DNA from 4 places in the Nonomuraea sp. NPDC051941 genome. Region 1 is predicted to be linked to each of the others. Evidence: riboswitches for the same ligand, from Rfam matches in the RefSeq annotation. Region 1 holds a riboswitch; each other region holds the start of a gene.

Evidence for each region. A riboswitch is a leader RNA that binds a small molecule or an ion and turns the genes downstream of it on or off. The one in region 1 is predicted to bind cyclic di-AMP.
Region 2: it holds a riboswitch for cyclic di-AMP, as region 1 does, so the genes downstream of both, ACIHFD_RS35205 (glycoside hydrolase family 25 protein) here and ACIHFD_RS41830 (CHAP domain-containing protein) in region 1, are expected to answer to the same signal.
Region 3: it holds a riboswitch for cyclic di-AMP, as region 1 does, so the genes downstream of both, ACIHFD_RS30925 (CHAP domain-containing protein) here and ACIHFD_RS41830 (CHAP domain-containing protein) in region 1, are expected to answer to the same signal.
Region 4: it holds a riboswitch for cyclic di-AMP, as region 1 does, so the genes downstream of both, ACIHFD_RS44060 (NlpC/P60 family protein) here and ACIHFD_RS41830 (CHAP domain-containing protein) in region 1, are expected to answer to the same signal.

Annotation. Positions count from the first base shown of each region.
Region 1 covers NZ_JBIUCF010000032.1:114,348-117,867, reverse strand. The annotation lists gene ACIHFD_RS41835 (M56 family metallopeptidase) at 1-39, shown strand, start outside; gene ACIHFD_RS41830 (CHAP domain-containing protein) at 588-1,352, opposite strand; cyclic di-AMP (ydaO/yuaA leader) riboswitch at 1,367-1,521, opposite strand; gene ACIHFD_RS41825 (hypothetical protein) at 1,667-1,957, opposite strand; gene ACIHFD_RS41820 (cation transporter) at 1,997-2,410, shown strand; gene ACIHFD_RS41815 (NAD(P)/FAD-dependent oxidoreductase) at 2,580-3,473, opposite strand.
Region 2 covers NZ_JBIUCF010000024.1:89,431-92,950, forward strand. The annotation lists gene ACIHFD_RS35200 (rhodanese-like domain-containing protein) at 1-1,191, shown strand, start outside; cyclic di-AMP (ydaO/yuaA leader) riboswitch at 1,547-1,691, shown strand; gene ACIHFD_RS35205 (glycoside hydrolase family 25 protein) at 1,703-2,470, shown strand; gene ACIHFD_RS35210 (DUF4142 domain-containing protein) at 2,744-3,421, shown strand; gene ACIHFD_RS35215 (MarR family winged helix-turn-helix transcriptional regulator) at 3,490-3,520, opposite strand, start outside.
Region 3 covers NZ_JBIUCF010000020.1:60,348-63,867, forward strand. The annotation lists gene ACIHFD_RS30915 (alpha/beta fold hydrolase) at 1-157, shown strand, start outside; gene ACIHFD_RS30920 (YoaK family protein) at 123-869, opposite strand; gene ACIHFD_RS30925 (CHAP domain-containing protein) at 1,152-1,838, opposite strand; cyclic di-AMP (ydaO/yuaA leader) riboswitch at 1,852-1,989, opposite strand; gene ACIHFD_RS30930 (Gfo/Idh/MocA family oxidoreductase) at 2,107-3,060, opposite strand; gene ACIHFD_RS30935 (aldo/keto reductase) at 3,080-3,520, opposite strand, start outside.
Region 4 covers NZ_JBIUCF010000035.1:116,719-120,238, reverse strand. The annotation lists gene ACIHFD_RS44070 (RDD family protein) at 1-705, opposite strand, end outside; gene ACIHFD_RS44065 (amino-acid N-acetyltransferase) at 791-1,360, opposite strand; cyclic di-AMP (ydaO/yuaA leader) riboswitch at 1,637-1,786, shown strand; gene ACIHFD_RS44060 (NlpC/P60 family protein) at 1,882-2,832, shown strand; gene ACIHFD_RS44055 (LuxR C-terminal-related transcriptional regulator) at 2,859-3,071, opposite strand.

The sequences.
Region 1 (3,520 bases):
TTCCTCGCCCACCACTGCCACTCCTTCCTCACCCTCTAGCCTGTCTACGAAGATGGCTAGTAGATGATTGTCGGCTCGCGCCCATGACGCGTGTAGGTCAGCGGCTGCGTACAGGCGCCGCAGGAGTCGTGCCGGCTGTAGCTCTGGCGAGCTGTGGTCAGGCATCGCCGGAGGCCGGCGGTACGGGAGAGCCCGACCTCGGTGGGGCCATGTCCACGGCCTCGGCGTCGATCCCGCCGACGGAGCCCTCTACGTCGCGGGGCACCACGGGCTGTTCAAGGTCACATCCCCGACGACCATGACCCGGGTAGCCGACCGCGACCAGGACCACATGGGCTTCACGATCGCCGGCCCGAAGGCCTTTTGGGCCGGCGGACACCCTTCGGCCGAGGACGTCTCCCCGGATCGCCCGCCGCACCTCGGCCTCATCCGACGCCGGTAAGCTGCCCGGCCAGGCCACCGCGTTCACGGCCGTGGACCGGCGGCGCCTGCCGGCCGCGATGGAGGACGGCACGGTGCTGGAATCCAAGGACGGAGGCAAAACCTTCGCCACCGCCTTCGGCGCCGCGCGCTGAGCCGTCGATCGGCTAGGTGGCCAGGGTCTGGCGTCCACCGCCAGTGCGACGATGCCGCCCGCCCGCCGAAGAAGGCCTGGCGAACTGCCGTTTTCTCGCCCGCCTGATGACCAGGACAGTGCCGAGCAGCGCGACGAGGGCGCCTGCCGGGACCGCCATCGTGCCGACCAGGAGCGTGGCCCCTCCTGAGGCCGGCGCGACGGCTGCCACAGCGGCTTTCGGTGGCCCGGCTTTCCCGAACGCGGCGGGCTGCGTCGGAGACGAACCCAGCTCGCCTTCGAGGATCACGACCTCCCTGCCGCCTCCCGCCTTCTCTCGTACCTTTCTCGGCAACCCGTACCCCACGACCTTGCTCTGATCGCGGTCCTTGCGCTTCAGCCACACCTTGTCGATGTTGCCCTCGATCGTGGCTATCCGTTCGCCGTCGACCCGCTCAACGATGCCCGCATGATCGATCCCCTCGACGTCCTTCGAGCCGCTCCAGTCGTAGAACACGATCGCACCCGGCTCCGGCTTGTCGCTCCAGGCTCCCTGGGCCTGGAACCACTTCGCATGGTCGACGGTGTAGGCGAACTCGCCGACGTACTTCTCCACCCCCGCCTGGTTGGCGGCCCAGGTGATGAACATGTCGCACCACGGAGCGGTCTTGAAGTAGGGATCGCTTTGATCCACGTTGGCGTAGTACCAGTCGCCGAACCTGGTATAGCCGTTGCCCTGTTCCTGGTAGCCGAGATACTTCTGAGCAGCCTCGAGCAGACCCTCGTCAATGGATGCCATGGGTAAGGCGGATGACCCTTTCTCCTTGACCGCCTACCGGGTTAGCTGACGGATTCGGGCCAGGAGACGCCCTACTACCGCGTACGCGGCGGATTCACCCCGTGCTTGGATCATGCCAAGCGATTGGTTCCCCGGCCCCCGCCGGGGCGGGATTGAGCGGCTGGCCGGTCGCCTTCGGGGGAAGGCAGGCCACCCGGCCAGTACGATGAACTGTAGTAGTTAACTTGACCGGATCGTGACGTTATGCCGAAACGATCTCCCTTGAGGGAAATGTCGACCTACGGCATGGCCATTGACTCCGACGCCTTCTCGCTTTACTTGCGGCGTCGTTCCTGCTGCTTACGCCACCCGCACCCGGTCAGCCCCTGCGGCTTGACCACGGAGAAGGTCGTGATCACGAGCAACGCCACGACGCCGCCGACGGAATGCGCAGCGTGCCTGGCATGGCGGGAGGGTCGGCGCCGGACGGTGTGCCGTGCCAGCACCCGTGCGGTCGTCTCGCAGCTGTCCGCGCAGTCGAGGTTGCTGCGGATGCACTTGGCCAGCTCTGTGATGTTCTCCTCGCTCGGCAGGCATCCGCGCACGCGGTACACGCCTCGGTCCACCGGGCACACCGTGACGACGGCAAGGAACGCAGCACCGCGATCCTGGACGTCAGCGGGCTGCGGTGGGCCTCCGAGCAGAACGTCGTCGTGGCCACCTTGAGCCGCCGCCCGGGGGTGCTGGGCGTGGAGGCGAACCCGGTCGCCCAGACGGCGACCGTGGAATTCGATCCGCGCCGCACGTCGCTCGCCGAGCTGCGCGCCTGGTTGATCGAGTGCGGCTACCACTGCGCAGGGCAGTCGGTGCCCTCCCACATCTGCGATCCGATGGCCGAACCTGACCCGCCGCGTGCCACCCCGATGGAGGCCCCGCACGCCGGCCACGCCGCTCCTGCCGAGGAGGCGGTCTCACCACACGAAATGATGGGGCATGGCGGGCATGCCGGGATGTCCATGGCCTCGATCGCGGCCGTCAACGCCCTCGCCCTCAAACGGCTCCGCTTGCCCACTTCGTGAGCAGCCCGATCAAGATGACCATGACGAGACGGCGGGCTGTAGCTTCGGGCCGCTGGGCTGTGCGGGCCTATCGTCACGGCGCAGGAACGCCATGAGCACCCTGCGGGAGCCGGATATCCACACCAGTCAGAACGGCAGCAGGGCCTTCGCCACCACGGACTGACCCGCCTCAGGCGTAAAGGAGCTCTTGATCGATGGTGACCGCCGCCACGACGCCTGCCGCGGCGCCCAGGACGACCTGCGCTCCCGCGAAGGGCATCGCGGGACGCCTGGCCATGTCGCCGGCAGCGTAGAGGCCAGGACTGGACGTCTTGCCGAAGTCGTCGACCTCGACCGCGCCGTCCTCCAGCAGGCGGCAGCCGAGGCGTTCCGCCAGGTCGGACGCCTGCCGGGTGGAGGGATGGCAGAAGAGCGCATCCCTCTCGATGTAGCCGGCGTCCTTGAAGACGATCCGCGCCAGCGCCGTGCCCTTCCCTTCCAGCCGGTCCACCACGTCTTCCCTGATCTGAACGCCGCGGTCGGCGAGCATGGCGCGCTGGGCATCGGAGATCTCGCCGCCGTTGGTGCACAGCACGACGTCCGAGCTGAGCCTGGCCAGGTGAACGGCTTGATGAACGCCCCAGCCGTCGACCTCCAGCACCGCGAGCCGCCGCCCATGGCGCTCCCAGCCGTGGCAGTACGGGCAGTGCACCACGCCGTCCCCCCAGCGTTCCGCCAACCCGGAAACCGAGGGCAGCACGTCTCGCACGCCGGTGGCCAGCACCAGCCGGGCGGCCTCGGCCCGCCACCCGTCCTCCAGGACGACCTCGAACCCTTCGGCGGCGTGCATGACGCGCGCCTGCCGTACCTCCACGTCGGGGTACCGCGTCAACTGCTCCAGCGCGATCGCACGCAGTTCGCCGGGCGCGATGCCATCGCGAGAGAGCAGGTTGTGCACCGCTCCGCTCACCGCGTTCCGTCCGGGGCCGCCGTCGACGAGCAACGTGCGCCTGCGCACCCGCCCCAGCGTGAGCGCGGCGTTCAGCCCTGCGGGGCCGGCTCCGATGATGATCACGTCGTACACGGGAACACTCCTACTATCGCCTTGTAGTACTAGCTAGGCATAGTAAG
Region 2 (3,520 bases), on a different contig from region 1:
CTGGCCCGGATGAGCGGGGCGGCGTACCTGGTGGGCGGGCTCGAGGAGGTCGGCTTCGACCGTGTGCCGGTGCACGACGGAGATCGGATCGCCGTCTCCGAGCGGATGTGGCTGGACGCGGTGACCACGCCGGGACACACCTTCCATCACCTGTCCTACGTGCTGGCCGGTCCGGGTGGGCCGGAGGGGGTGTTCACCGGAGGATCGCTGTTGTTCGGCGGCACCGGGCGTACCGACCTGCTGGGCGCCGAGCATGCCCGCACCCTGGCCCGCCACCAGCACGCCTCCGCGCGGCGGCTGTCCGGCCTGCTGCCTGACGGCGCGCGGCTCTGGCCGACGCACGGGTTCGGCAGCTTCTGCGCGGTCACGCAGTCCGGCGCGTCCGCCTCGACCATCGGCCGGGAGAAGGACGTCAACCCGGTGCTGCGGATGGAGGCCGACGACTTCGTCACCCACATCCTGGAAGGCCTGGACGCCTACCCCGCCTATTACGCCCACATGGGCGCGCGCAACGCCGCCGGAGCGGAGCCGATCGACCTGACCCCGGCGCGGCCGGCCGACAGCGCGGAGCTGCTGGTCCGCCTGCGGGCGGGCGAATGGGTGGTGGACCTGCGCTCACGCAAGGCGTTCGCGGACCGGCACCTGGCCGGCACGCTCAGCTTCGGCCTGGACGGGCCGATGACGACCTGGCTGGGCTGGCTGGCCCCGTGGGGCACGCCCCTCACGCTGCTCGGCGAGTCGGCCGAACAGGTCGCCGCCGCCCAGCGCGAGCTGGCCCGCATCGGCATAGACCGCCCGGCCGCCGCCTCGACCGGCTCCGTCGAACAGTGGGCCGGACACGACCCGGACCTGATCGCCGAGCTGACCACCGCAACCTTCGCCGACCTGGCCGCCGCCCGCGCGGGGGAACCGGACGGCGGCCCGACCGTCCTGGACGTGCGGATGGGCAACGAGTGGCGGGCCGGTCACGTGGCCGGCGCCGTGCACATCCCGCTGCCCGAGCTGCCGGAGCGCCTGGCCGAGGTGCCGGCGGGAACGGTGTGGGTGCACTGCGGCAGCGGCTACCGGGCCGCGGCGGCCGCGAGCCTGCTGGCCCGTAGCGGCCGCCAGGTGGTCCACATCGACGACGCCTACCCCCGGGCCGCCGACGCCGGCCTGCCCATCACCACCTCCGACGAGAAGCCCTCTTGACCACCTCGGGTTCCTCCACGCAGGGCCGAAGGACGCGGCTGCCGTCACGGTTATCCGTACAACGGCGTTCAGTCACAATGGCAACGCATGAATGGCCTGCCCCACCTGTGCCGAGAGCGTAGGGCCTGGAAGGGACGGCCCCGATTTTTTTGCCAAGTGCCAGATTCCCTACCGGCACGGCATTTCAGCGCCACTCAGTCACCGACAACCGCGAATCCGATTTGCCCTACTTGCACCATCTATGGATATATGTCTATCTTTTGCCTAGTTGCGGCACGGATGTGGCGCCCTTTCACCACATCGTTGCCGCTTCGTTGACCGGACCGCGCGCTGCCCGAAGAAGCCCTTCGGGGACAGCGTCCGGCCGCCGAATCCGCGCCTCGCGGAACCGGGGACCCACGTTCTTGGGGTGAATCGGACGCCAGCCCAGGCTGCGCCATGTAGGGCACTTCCAGGCCCGAACCCGTCAGCTAACCCGGTAGGCGGTATGGAAGCAAGGAGTCAATGCCTCATGTCCAAGCCCCGGCTTGCCACCATCGCCTACATCCTCAAGAATCACCGCGATCTCCTCACCAAATACCTCAGCTTCGCCGTCGCCGTCGCGATCCTCGCCGCAACCGCCGCCATCGCCACCTTCGCATTCGCATCGCCCACCGCGCAGAGCCCGGCGCAGGCGACTCGTCATGGAGCCGGACCCCTCATCTACGGCCTGGACATCTCCAATTACGAGCCCCTGTACGACTGGAATGCCAGCCCGGCCAAGTTCGGCATCATCAAAGCCACGGAAGGCACGTCCTTCCGCGACGCCTCATTCGCCAGGCACTGGCGCGAGCTGGGCAAGAAGGGCATCGTGCGCGGGGCGTACCACTATGGCCATCCCCGCAACAATCCCATCGCGGAGGCCGAGCACTTCCTGTCCGTGGTGAACTCGCAGCCCGCCAAGGCCGGCGACCTGCTGGTCCTTGACCTGGAGACCGCGAACGGCAGATCCGTCGCCGAGGTCAACGCCTGGGCCAAGACGTGGCTGTCGTACGTGAAGGACAAGACGGGGATCACCCCGATGTTCTACAGCGGCTGGAACTTCGCCAACAAGTACGGCAAGGGCCTGTCCGAGTACCCGCTGTGGGTCGCCCACTACAGTAAGGCCAAGGGGGCCATCACCCCGCCCGCCGACTGGAAGTCCTGGGCCATCCACCAGTACTCCGAGTCCCCTGTCGACCAGAACGTCTCCGCGCTGACCGCCGACCAGTTGCGCGGCCTGGGCCGCCCCACGGCCTGAGCCGACACGGCGGGTCCGCACCGCGATCGGTTGCTCCCAGGTGAACGCCGCCCCGCGTGCTTCTCTCGGCCCGGAGGAGCACGCGGTGGACGCCGGTCACGGATGGCACCGGTGAAGGCCGCCTCGGACAACGGCTCAGCGGACTCCGGCAGTCTTGCCCAATGCAAATCTTGCACAATGCCATGAACACTCCCGCACCCTCCCGCGTATCCCTCAGTGACCGGCGCCACTCACGAAGGCCGCGTCCAAGGGACCGGAAGGGGATGACGGCGTATGCGACTCCTTGACAGCCGTCGCGCTCTCATCAGTTGCGGCATTGCCGCCCTCTGCACTCTGACCGCCTGCGCCGACTACACGCCGACGCCCGTCGCTGACACCGCCGGCCTCAGCACCGAGCCGACCGCCGTCGAGACCGGACCGACCGACGCACCCACCGTCCAACCCGTGGAGGACGAGCCGGAGGCCCGCACCCGGCAGACCAAGTGGGGACCGCTGTCCGAGGCCGACCAGGAGCTCATCAAGAAGGTCCGGCTCGCCAGCCTGTGGGAGATGCCCATGGCCCAGGACGCGATACAGCGCGCCAGCAGCGCCCGCGTCCGCCAGGTCAGCAAGGAGATCGCGGCTCAGCACGACATGCTCGACGGGCAGGTTCGCGACGTGGCCGCCAAGCTGAAGGTCAAACTGCCGGTGAAGCCCACGCCTCAGCAGCAGGACTGGATGACAGATATTTCCGGCAGGTCCGGATCCGCCTACGACAAGACGTACGTCAAATGGCTGCGCCTGGCGCACGGACAGATCTTCACCCTGATCGGCACGGTACGCGGCACCACGCAGAACACCCTGGTCCGGCGCTTCTCCGAACAGGCCAACGCCGCGGTGCTCAACCACCAGCGCCTCCTGGAGAGCACCGGCCTGACCACACCCGAGAGCTTCCCCACCCCGTCCATCTGACGGCCGAGGAGGGAGCCCACACAGTGCTCAGCGGGCATCGGCCGGCGGCCGGGCGCCGCGTGAGCGATTCAGACGGCGGACCAGCCCAGTGGGTTCGGC
Region 3 (3,520 bases), on a different contig from region 1:
GGAGGACGACACGTTCCAGGAGGTCCGGTACGCCGAGCGCTTCGCCGCCGAGGTGCCGAACACGACGCTGGTGCGTGTTCCCGGGGCGGGGCACATCCCGATGGAGAACGATTCGGCCGGGGTCACCCGGGCGCTGGCGGAGTTCTTTCTCGGCTGAGACCACTGCGGGCGACGAGGGCGACGGTGGTGAGCAGGGCCAGGGCGGCCGCCAGGGCGGGTGCGGGGCCGGTCGTGAGGTGGAGGAGGGCGCCGGTCAGGGCGCCGAGGAACATCGCGGCAATGGAGGCGGATCGACGCAGGGCGGCCCGGCCCGGCGTGTCGGCGGCCAGGCTCGTGAGGGTCGTGGTGAGGACGTTGGTGACCAGGTCGGGTACGCCGAGCGCCCGTACGGACGCGTTCTGCAGGCCCATGCCGCAGGCGAGCAGCACGATGAGGGCCGCCTGGGGCCAGGTTGTGCGGTGTCCGGCCGTGAGGGCGACGGCGAGGGCGGCGGCGACGAGGAGCGCGTGTACGGCGGTGGCGGCGGCGAACGCCCGTCGCGGGTTTGCGGTCCGCCTGATCACCCGGCCCGCGCTCCAGGCGCCGGCTCCGAAGGCGACGAGGGCCGCCGGGGAGGCCCATCTGGACATCTGGGCCTCCCCGGCCAGGGCGAAGCTGAGGAAGACGATGTTGCCGGTCATGTTGGCGACGAAGACGCGGCCCAGGCCGAGGAAGCTGACGGCGTCGACGAGGCCGGTGACGAAGGCGAGGAGGATCAGCAGGGCGGGCAGGACGCCGTGCGGGTTGGCGCCGCGCGGGAAGAGCTCGTCGGCGACCCGTCGCAGCCCACTCCGCACCAGCCTTCCGGGGCGTCTGCGTGCGGCTGGCATGGTGGGCGGCTCCTTGGCGAGGTCGCGGGCGGTTCGCCTCGGGTCTTCCCCGGTGACGGGCCGCCGCACTCGCGGGGGTGAAACGCGACGGCCGAACGGCACCGATCGCCGGGTTCCGCTCGGCACGCCGCCGCACTCGCCGGGGGCGAAACGCGACGAGCGCGCGTCCCGTTGCGGGACGCGCGCTCGTTCGGCGCTGGGGGAAGGCCGGCCAGGAGCTGCCTGGGGGAGTCCGGTCAGTAGGCGCCTGGGGGAAGTCCAGCCTGGAGGGGGACGGTCCGGTCAGGAACGGTACTGGGGGTAGCCGTAGCCGACGACCTGGGACTTGGGACGGACGCGCTCCTCGACCTTGCCGTTGCCGGTGTTGCCCTCGACGGTCGAGATGGTGCCGTCGCCGTTGTCCTTCTCGACGAACCCGACGTGCTTGATGTCGTTGAGGTTCTTGCTGCCGCTCCACGAGAAGTACACGATGGCGCCGGGCTTGGCCTCGGTGCCGAAGCGGTGGTTGGCCTGGAACCACTTGGCGTGGGCGACGGTCCAGGCGTCCCAGCCGATCTGCGAGCGGGCGCCGGTCTGATCGCCCACCCAGGAGACGAACATCGCGCACCAGGCGGCGTTCAGGTAGTCGGCGCGGCTGCCGCCGTCACGGGCGATGGTCTCCGCGGCGCGCTGCGAGTTGGCGTACCAGCGCTGGAACTTGGTGCCGCCGCCGGCCGCGTTCTCGGTGATGCCGACCTGGGACTTGGCGAGGGCCAGGACCTCGCCGGCGGTGGCGCTGACCTTGGCCTCGCGCGAGCGCTCGGTGTGGTCGGCGACGGTGGCGGTGCCGGCGACGGTGCCGATCGGCTGCTTGTCCGCTGCGGTGGCGCTGGTCATGTGGGCGCCGAACGCGGTCCCGAGGATGGTGGCGCCGAGAAGGGCGCGGGCGATGTTGGTCTTCGCAGCGGAGGTAAAGCGGATGTTGGCCATCGAGGGGGTTTACTCCTTGCTTCCATGCCGCTTACCGGGTTAGCTGACGGGTTCGGACGTGGAAGCTGCCCTACGGCACCGAAGTGCCGATTCACCCCAAAGGACGTGGGTCCCCGGTTCCGCCCGAGGGCGGATTCAGCGGTCACAGGACGTTCCTGTGATGTGTCTTGCGATGGTCGGACAAGTCCGGACAAACCGGACGTATGCCTCAAGAATGCCTCAAACGTAATGCATAAGGCAAGAGCGTTACAAATCGATAAAGGCCCAGCTAGGCGACCTGCCTGCGAGCCTCGGCCAGAAGCCCCATCATGGCAAGGGATTCGTCGAGCGGCATGATCGAACTTTCGGTCCTGCCTTCGGCCGTCGCGGCCCGGACCTCGCGGAGCTCCCCGGCGTACCCGTTGTCGGCCGGATCGAGGATGTACTCCTCCGGCTCCATGGAGGGCCCGGAGAGCAGAATCCGCGGCGTAGCCCAGAACGGTGCCTGGAGGTCCGCCCGCATCTGAGTCCCTACAACACTGGCATGGTTCGGGTAATTCCCGAGCAACGAAGTCTCCACGAGAGCCTTCCTGCCACCGGGGTAGAGCAGCACGCCGCCGGCCTCCGCGTCGACGCCGTTGGGCGCCAGAGTGCCGGTGATCCGCAGGTCGGAGGGCATGCCGAGGATCAGCTGGGCCAGCCCGAACGGGTAGATCCCCAGGTCCAGGAGCGCTCCGCCGCCGAGCTCCGGCGCCCACAGCCGGTGCTCCGGGTCGTAGGGCTTGGCGAAGCCGAAGGAGGCGTGCACCGAGCGGAGGTCGCCGAAGCGCTCGTCGGCCGCGATCTTCTGGACGAGCGGGTTGAACCGCATCCACATCGCTTCCATCAGGAACACGCCCGCCTCGCGCGCCAGGCGTACCATCTTCTCCGCGTCGTCCACGGTGGCGGCCAGCGGCTTCTCGCACAGCACGGCCTTGCCCGCGGCGATGGCGACCTCGGCCACCTCCAGGTGCTGGGCGTGCGGCGTCGCCACGTAGATCGCGTCCACGGCCGGGTCGGCGCAGAGCCGCTCATAGGAGTCGTACGCGGACTCCGCCCCCAGAGTGGCGGCCAGTGCCTGCGCCCGCCCCAGGTTCCTCGATCCGACGGCGGCCACCCGCATGCCCGGTTCGGCCGCGATGGCCGCCCCGACGGTCCGCGCGATATTCCCTGTCGCCGCTATGCCCCACGCAAAATCCCGCACGCGGGCGATCGTAGACGAGTCAGGTCATGTTGAACGTGTCGGGGTCGGGTCCGATCCGCTGACCCCTGTTCATCGCGCCGATGGCCGCCATGTCCTCGGCGTCGAGGATGAAGTCGAAGACGCCGATGTTCTCGGCGATGCGCGCCGGGGTGACCGACTTGGGGATCGCGACGTGGCCGAGCTGCAGGTGCCAGCGGAGCACGATCTGCGCGGGCGTCTTGCCGCACTTGTCCGACAGCTTGGCCAGCGCGGGGTCGTTCAGCAGGCCTTGGCCCTGCCCGAGCGGGCTCCACGCCTCGGTGAGGATGCCGTTGGCCTCGTGGAAGGCGCGCAGCTCGCGCTGCTGGAGGTACGGGTGCAGCTCGATCTGGTTGATGGAGGGCACGAGGTCGGTCTCGTTCATGAGGCGGGTGAGGTGGGCGATGCTGAAGTTGGAGGTGCCGATGGCCTTGGCGCGCCC
Region 4 (3,520 bases), on a different contig from region 1:
GCCGTAGCCCTGCTGGCCGTACTGCTGCTGACCGTAATCGGGCTGCGACTGAGGCTGCTGCCCGTACTGCTGCTGACCGTAGTCCGGCTGGGACTGCGGCTGCTGGCCGTACTGCTGCTGACCGTAGTCCGGCTGCGACTGGGGTTGCTGGCCGTACTGCTGGCCGTAGCCCTGCTGGCCCGACTGCGGCTGCTGACCATAACCCGGCTGGGACTGGGCCTGCTGGCCGTAGCCGGGCTGGGACTGCTGCTGCTGGCCGTACTGCTGGCCATAGCCCTGCTGACCCGACTGCGGCTGCTGGCCGTAGCCCTGCTGGCCGTACTGCTGCTGGCCGTAGTCAGGCTGCGACTGCTGCTGCTGGCCATAGCCCTGCTGGCCGTAGCCCTGCTGGGACTGGGCCTGCTGGCCGTAGTCAGGCTGGGACTGCTGCTGCTGGCCGTACTGGGGTTGCTGGCCGTACTGCTGCTGTCCGTGCTGGGGTTGCTGACCGTACTGCTGTTGCTGACCGTACTGGGGTTGCTGGCCGTAGCCCTGCTGACCGTACGGGGGCTGCTGCCCATAGGCGTCGTCCGCCCGGTAGCCGATCACAGTCGCGTCCGGGTCGGGCTCGCCGGGGTGGCGGCCCTGGTTCTGCTGCCCGTAATAGGGAGGCGCAGAGTTGTCGCCGGATTCGTCCTGTGGATACGGCGGCTGTCCGGTGCTCACCGTGTCACCTCGCTTCGAGTGCGCATGTGGCACGTGTCAGGACACATGCCTGTGCTGCCCAACGTATCGACATAGGTATCAACAATCACCTTTCCATCTGGTCAAGGTCCACGTCACCCGATGTCAGGTGGAGCAGCATGCGGGTGTTTCCCAGCGTGTTCGGCTTGACGTGTTCAAGATCCAAAAACTCGGCAACACCCTCGTCGTACGAGGCCAGCAGTTCGGCGTAGACCTCAGGTGAGACCGGTGTGCCCTGAATCGGGCGGAACCCGAGTCGCGCGAAGAAGTCGACCTCAAAAGTAAGACAGAATACACGTCGCAGACCCAAATCCTTAGCCTGCTGGATCAGTGCGGAGACGATCCGGTGGCCGACGCCCATCCCCCGGCACTCGGGATCCACCGCCACCGTGCGGACCTCGGCGAGGTCCTCCCAGAGCACGTGGAGCGCGCCGCAGCCGACGACCTGCCCGTCTCGCTCGGCCACCCAGAACTCCTGTACGTCCTCGTACAGCGTCACCGTGGCCTTCTCCAGGAGCCGCGGCCCCGCCCCCGCGTAGGTGTCCACCAGGCGTCTGACCATGCGCACGTCGGGCGTGCGGGCACGCCGGACCACCACCGCGGTCTCGGGCACTGTCAGCTCGGCCACCTGCTCCATGGTTCTCCAGGGTACAGATCTCATTACGGCTCAGCCCTAACTCCCATGTCTCGGCCCAGCTTGTTACATCTCGTGGTCAGATCGGCACGGGACCGCGCGGCCAGCTCGCGCCCGCCGAAGGCGCGGACAAATAGGGCGTAGGGCCTCTTCTGCACGGGTGCCCACGAGATCACCTTGTGACCCTTCGGTTGTGAAACCTCTACAGACTTGGCAGTTCTGGTTGAGCACGAACCCGGAGTGCATTAGTGTCCAGCGACAATGTTTCCCGCGTGTCGCGCGGGAGGCACGCCCAATTCTCGCAAGAGAAGCCGGGGAACCGCCGGTGGCGACCTCCGACGCCACCACTGGGGTGAATCCGAGTCTTTCGGTAGGGCTGCTCCGGCCCGAACCCGTCAGCTAACCCGGTAGGCGTCGACGAGAGGAGCTGGTTGGTGAAGCCCACGCTCAGCGGTGGGGGGAAGTCGGCGGGCAAGCACGCCCGCCCTCCGGAACGGGCCCGGCGACCACGCCGCGTAGGTGTGGTGAGTCTCACAATCGCCGCGCTGCTGTTCGCCATCCCCGTCGGTTCGGCGTCCGCGGATCCCGAGCCCTCGCTGAAAGAGCTCGCCGACCAGGCCACGAAGCTGCACACCGACATCGAGACGCTGACCGAGCAGTACAACGGCCAGCGGGAGAAGCTCAAGACCGCCAAGAAGGCCGCCGAGGCCGCGGAGAAGACGCTGACGAGCAGCGAGACGGATCTCGCCGCCAAGCGCTCGAAAGCCGTCGCGCTGGCCCAGAACGCCTACATCACGGGCGGCCTGAAGACCCTCGCCTTCGCCACCTCCGACGACCCCGAGGGCTTCCTCAATCGTGCCGCGACCTCGTACGCGCTGCAGACCGAGCAGGGCGAGGAGATCAACCAGCTCACCAAGGCGATGGACACGGCCACCCGCGCCAAGGAGAGCGCCACGGCCCGCATCGACGAGGTCCAGAAGCTCGTCACGGACCTCGAGGCCAAGCGCGACAAGATCACCAATCTGGTGACGAAGGTCGAGAGCAGCCTGTTCAGGCGGGCCCTGGGCGAGGCCGGGCGCCCCGGCACGCGGGCCGTGCGCGTCAACCTGCCGATCCCGGGCTCGGGGAAGGCCGCGGAGGCCGCGCGGTGGGCGCTCACGCAGCAGCTCAAGCCGTACGTCTGGGGCGCCGAGGGCCCCGGCTCGTACGACTGCTCCGGGCTCGTCATGGCGGCGTTCCAGCGGGTGGGCATCTCGCTGCCGCACTACACCGGCGACCAGTGGACGGCCGGCCGGCACGTCTCGCGCGAGGAACTCCGGCCGGGCGACCTGGTGTTCTTCTACAGCGACCTGCACCACGTGGGCATCTACATCGGCGGCGGCATGATGGTGCACGCCCCGCAGACGGGTGACGTCGTACGGATCGCGTCGATCGCGAGGCGGCCGTTCGCCGGCGCGGTGCGCATCGCCGACTGAGCCCGCACCCCGGCGGTCCGCCGCGGCTAGATCAGCTGGCGGCGGGCTGCCCAGGCCACGGCCTCGATGGCCGTGGCCACGCCTATGCGGTCGCAGATGCCGCGCAATCTTCGTCGTACCGTGCGCCCGCTGATATCCAGCCGCCGCCCAACCCGATCGACCGTGACTCCCTTGGCCAACTCCGCCAGCAGCGCCAAATCAGCATGGCTGAGCTCAACGCCTTCAGTGAGCACATCCATCGGGAGCCCTCCCCCCAACAGCAGAACTTGGACCTCACAGACGGGCCAAAGCCGCTCCTCGCAGACGGTAAACGCATCGTGGAAAGGTCGTCAAGCATGACAATCGCCGCACTTGACGAGCGCTATTGACATGATCCGCTATATATGACGCACTCGCGATATGTCAGAACGTAGAGTGATCACATTGGGGCTTCCGGAATGGCCCCGACCAGCGTTCCGGTTTTCGATCAGTTCGCCATGGATATTCCGCATGATCGATACCCGCGTTATCGCGGGACACGCGTCCGTGACGCGATCTTTCCGGCGCACGGCAAGCCACCAATCGCTCGCTTTGTACTGCGCTCCCACGCGATCCGACAACCCAGGTCAGGCAGTCGATTAAGGCAATTGGATCAATCCGCTATGGCAATTGCCGCCGCGGGTTCGGGTCGGCGGCCCGCCGGGTGGCG